Regions from separate parts of the Paenibacillus sp. SEL1 genome, predicted to be linked through region 2. Evidence: riboswitches for the same ligand, from Rfam matches in the RefSeq annotation. Region 2 holds a riboswitch; the other holds the start of a gene.
The links. A riboswitch is a leader RNA that binds a small molecule or an ion and turns the genes downstream of it on or off. The one in region 2 is predicted to bind ZMP and ZTP.

Region 1 (2,466 bases), 1.4 Mb from region 2:
GCAGTGGGTGGTGCCATTTTGTTGGCATTCGGCTTTATGTTTATGTTTTGATTTTAGCGTAGACAGTGTAAAATAAGTGCAGGGTTATAGTAAAGGATTAGGATTATAGTAATCCTCTGTTTATATATTTTTTTAACATACGGGGGGTGAAAACGTTGAAGAATATCTTATTCGTATGCACAGGGAATACCTGTCGCAGTCCAATGGCTGAAGGGATGCTACGTAAGTTGGCTGCTGAGCAGGGGCTAGAACTGGAAGTGCGTTCTGCGGGAGTAGCCGCGATGGAAGGCACGCCGATATCCCGACATGCAGAGGCGGTTCTACGTGATCACGATATATCCGATCAGATCACTTCAACCCCTTTGAGCGACGGGCTTGCCGGGTGGGCGCATCTGATCTTAACCTTGACGCAAGGACATAAACAGCACGTCATTCAGCGCTTTCCCCAAACGGCGGGCAAAGTATTTACACTTAAGGAATATGTGGAGAACCGGGATGCGGTGTTGAATGATGTACAGGAGTTGGATGGGTTATATGCTTCACAGCAGTTGATGGCTTCACTCGGACAAGAGCTATCGGCGCAGGAGCGTGAACGAATGATTGAATTACACCAACGGATTCCGGGCTTTGATATTTCAGATCCGTTTGGCGGTTCGCGAGAAGACTACGATGTCACAGCTGCAGAAATCCGTACGGCGCTGCACAAGCTGCTGGACAAGCTAAAGGCTTCTTCCGAATAAAATTGGTATTACTCATCTGTTTTGTACGGAATCTGTTGATTTTCGGCGGCTAATCCGTTAAGATAAGGTGGAAAAATGAGAATCCGATGTAACTGGCGACAAAAGTGGGATTAACCACGATGGAGCATCGGATATACGGCCGGTCGCCTGGGCAAAAGAGCAATTCCACATAGGTGTGGACTGCTCTTTTTTTCATATACAAGTTGAGCCAGATTGTTAGCTGAGAGTTGATTCCTTTAAAGGTTCTTCCATTTTTTCTGCTCGAAATCTGAAACATCGGCTATAATATAGTCAGATTGTGATCAGGAGAGAGTGTGTTGAACTTGGGGCATGAGACCGTGCCTAGTCTCTGAGAGGCTGTTCAACCAAAGGAGGTTCCAATAGTGGGACAATTGGATCATGAGATTTCGCTGGAAGCACAGACCACTTCTGTCGTGCGGGAAATCGCAGAAGCAGCCAGTCTCAAGTCTGGCCGCCTGCTGGCTATTGGCGTTAGCACAAGTGAAGTGGCTGGAAGTCGGATTGGTACGGCGGGAGCGCTCGATGTGGCTCAGCAACTATTGTCTGGAGTAGAGTCCGTTCGCAGGAAGTATGGCTTTGATGTGGCGTTTCAATGCTGTGAGCATTTGAACCGAGCGCTGGTCGTTGAACGGGCTGTGCTGGAGCGACTGGGACTGATGGAGGTTGCAGCTGTCCCTGTTCGTACAGCAGGAGGCTCTATGGCCACCGTAGCCTATCGTTCTATGAGTGACGCGTGTTTGGCGGCGAACGTGCAGGCCCATGCCGGGATAGACATCGGCGAAACGCTGATTGGCATGCATCTGCGACCCATTGCTGTTCCATTTCGCCCAAGTCTTCGCTGGATTGGCGAAGCACGTGTGACAGCGGCGTTTACCCGTCCTCCACTTATTGGTGGACAACGGGCAGTGTATAGTCTGGAGCAAGAAGTCGGCGGAAACTGCGATTAGCATTTGGCATGGCGGCATGTTTGTACTAATCTTTTTTGCATTGATGATGAGGTACCCAACAGAGGAGCAGGCGTTTGCTTGTATACCCAACAATTGACTATGGAGAGGGAGTAATCAATCATGATGGAACACCTGCGTAAAAGTGACCCGGCAGTGATGGAAGCAATGGGACTTGAACTGAAACGACAACGCCACAATATCGAGCTAATCGCATCTGAGAACATTGTCAGTGAAGCAGTAATGGAAGCCATGGGCTCCGTGCTGACGAATAAATATGCTGAAGGTTATCCGAACAAACGCTACTATGGTGGCTGTGAGCATGTAGATATTGTTGAAGACATCGCACGTGACCGCGCAAAAGAATTGTTCGGCGCCGAGCATGCTAACGTGCAGCCTCACTCTGGAGCACAAGCCAACATGGCGGTGTATCTGGCAGCTCTCAAACCTGGAGATACTGTACTGGGTATGAATCTGGCGCATGGTGGCCATTTAACACACGGAAGTCCGGTTAACGCTTCTGGCTTGTTGTATAACTTTGCTGCTTACGGTGTACGCGAAGACAACTTCCGCATCGACTACGATGAAGTGCGCAAGGCAGCCTTTAAGCACCGCCCTCGTCTGATTGTAGCTGGCGCGAGTGCATATCCGCGTACTATTGATTTTGAAGCTTTTGCTTCCATTGCCAATGATGTAGGCGCTCTGTTTATGGTGGATATGGCACATATCGCTGGTCTCGTGGCAGCGGGAATTCACCCAAG
Region 2 (2,466 bases):
AAGCCTCTGTGTACTCTTCTACCGTAAGCACCCACATGTCACCTGTGCCTCTTTTATCCAGATTACTGCTGGTTGCATGGTGGATCGCATGACTATTTTTCCATTGATGATAAGGACAGAGCGTAATAATACCTGTAATCGTTCCCACAATGTCGTTCAGCTTGCGGCTTTTGAAGAAGGATTGATGACCACAATCATGAAAAATAATAAACGTCCGTACCACAAACCCTGATGCAACAATGGCAATGGGAAGCGTCAGCCAGTACGAAACCGACAGGCTAAGATAAGCAGCATACCACAATAGGATCAGTGGACCCAAAGTATTGATGAGTTGCAGAACGCTGGATTTCGTGTTTATTTTCTCGTAGGGAGCCATATTTTTTTTCAATTGGGCTAATGGGAGTTGTGTCATACTCATTATGATCCTCCTTTAAAATGACGCCTATACCTTGATCCTGTTAGGCGTACATGTTGATCTAATCTCAGTATAAGGTGAAGACTGTAGACGCTGTAGTCATAAACGTCAGCTCGGGTATATGACATTTGTCATATAGACAAGTAACATAACCCCTTTTCCAAATGTTCGCGGGTTTCTTTTCTGAGGATTATTTGTTAAAATATAAGACATAATAACGCTGTATGTGACTGGCGAAGTCAGTGGAATGAACCACGAGGGAGCATACAAAAAAAGCGTACCGTTCGCCTGGGAGAAGTATTTGCAGAGGATTCGTCTGTCTTGACGACCTTGTGCAAATACTTTTTTTCGTTTACAAGACCATGACACCCTGTTGATAAATCACGCGATAAATTCAGAGGAGGCTCGGACTATGGCTATTATCATGAAATCCAAAGAAGCAGCTGAGCAAGTATATGCAACGATCCGTTCACAGGTAGAAGAAATGAAGCAGCAAGGACACCGTCCCCATCTGGCGACCCTATTGGTAGAAGGTGATCCGGCATCTGCCTACTATGCCCGGACCAAGCAAAAAATAGCGGAGAAGCTGGGCATCTCATTTCATCTCCATACTTTTGATCGTCATGTTAGCGAAACCGAGCTACTGCACCTGATCAGCAGTCTGAACGATGCATCCCATGTACATGGTATTATGCTGGAACTGCCGCTTCCCCAACATCTTTCCGCCTCCGTTATTAAACAATCCATCGCCCCCTACAAGGATATTGATGGGATTACACCTGATAACAAGCTGGCTACCGTAACAGGTGACGCCGGACTATATCCCGCAACACCTCAAGCCTGTATCGAGCTGCTCAAGCATTACGGTCACACATTGGCAGGCAAAAATGTCACTCTCGTGGGCATCGGACAGACAGTGGGACTTCCCCTTTTCCACATGTTGCAAAGAGAAAATGCCACCGTTACCGCCTGTCATGCAGGAACACGTGATATTGCAGAGCATTTGAGCCATGCAGACATTGCCTTCGTCGCAGTCGGATGCCCTGATGTGATTACACAGGATATGGTTCATCCCGGTCTGATTTTGGTAGATGCGGGAATTAATGAGACGCTAGAGGGAAAAATAGTGGGGGATGCCGCTTTAGACGTTGGGGAAAAGGTCCATGCCATTTCTCCGGTTCCCGGCGGTGTTGGCACCTTAACAACTGCGATTTTGTATAAAAATCTGCTCAAAGCAATACATCTGCAACACTACTCCAGAGAGGTGGTCTATTCATGAGTGAACTGTCGTGGAATCATTCCATCGGGCATTTTCTAAAAGAGGCTGCAAGTGCAGCGCCTACCCCCGGCGGAGGAAGTGTATCCGCACTGGCTGCGGCACTAGGCGCGGCTATGACCTCCATGACCGCCAACCTTTCACAAGGAGAAAAATATGCGCATATCCATGAACAAATCACGGACGTCATTAGCAGCATGGAAAGATTGTCTACACATTGTGAGGAACTAATGGTCGCAGACATCCAATCCTTTGAACAGTACATGACCGCGCTGCGTTTGCCCAAGGAAACGGACGAAGAAAAGCGCTATCGTACCCATTCCTTACAGACAGCGGTGATCGCTGCCATTGAGGTACCCATGCGCCTGCTGGAAGTATGCCGGGACGGATTGTCACAAGCCTACAACATTGTGGAAATGTCCAATAAAAATGTGATTTCGGATCTTGGCATCGGCGCGATCTTGTTCGAAGCCGCCGCTCAATCTGCCCTGCTTACCGTCGACATTAACCTTGCTTCGCTGAAAGATTTGGATGTCAAATACTCCTATGAGACCAAGACAGCCGCAATCATCCGTGAAATCGGACAGATCAAAGAACAAACCTTGTTGATGGTGCGCAGTCGAATAGCGAATTAGATTGCTCGTAACCGTGTTTAACCTGTTCCAAAACATTTCTTCAAAAAAATAGCTGATTGGATACAAAAAGAAGATACTATTGAAATTACGACAAAATAGTAAATTAAAAACCAGTCCAAACATGATTCATGTTGGACTGG

Region 1: linked by a shared signal. The riboswitch ahead of ACYCSE_RS06990 (TIGR01440 family protein) and the one ahead of ACYCSE_RS13625 (bifunctional 5,10-methylenetetrahydrofolate dehydrogenase/5,10-methenyltetrahydrofolate cyclohydrolase) in region 2 are both predicted to bind ZMP and ZTP.

The regions. Positions count from the first base shown of each region.
Region 1 covers NZ_CM137723.1:1,533,287-1,535,752, reverse strand. Annotated here, with positions in the region: gene ACYCSE_RS07000 (manganese efflux pump MntP) at 1-51, shown strand, start outside; gene ACYCSE_RS06995 (low molecular weight protein arginine phosphatase) at 156-740, shown strand; ZMP/ZTP riboswitch at 819-900, shown strand; gene ACYCSE_RS06990 (TIGR01440 family protein) at 1,121-1,708, shown strand; gene ACYCSE_RS06985 (serine hydroxymethyltransferase) at 1,829-2,466, shown strand, end outside.
Region 2 covers NZ_CM137723.1:2,965,796-2,968,261, reverse strand. Annotated here, with positions in the region: gene desA (Delta(5) desaturase DesA) at 1-418, opposite strand, end outside; ZMP/ZTP riboswitch at 632-716, shown strand; gene ACYCSE_RS13625 (bifunctional 5,10-methylenetetrahydrofolate dehydrogenase/5,10-methenyltetrahydrofolate cyclohydrolase) at 828-1,694, shown strand; gene ACYCSE_RS13620 (cyclodeaminase/cyclohydrolase family protein) at 1,691-2,326, shown strand.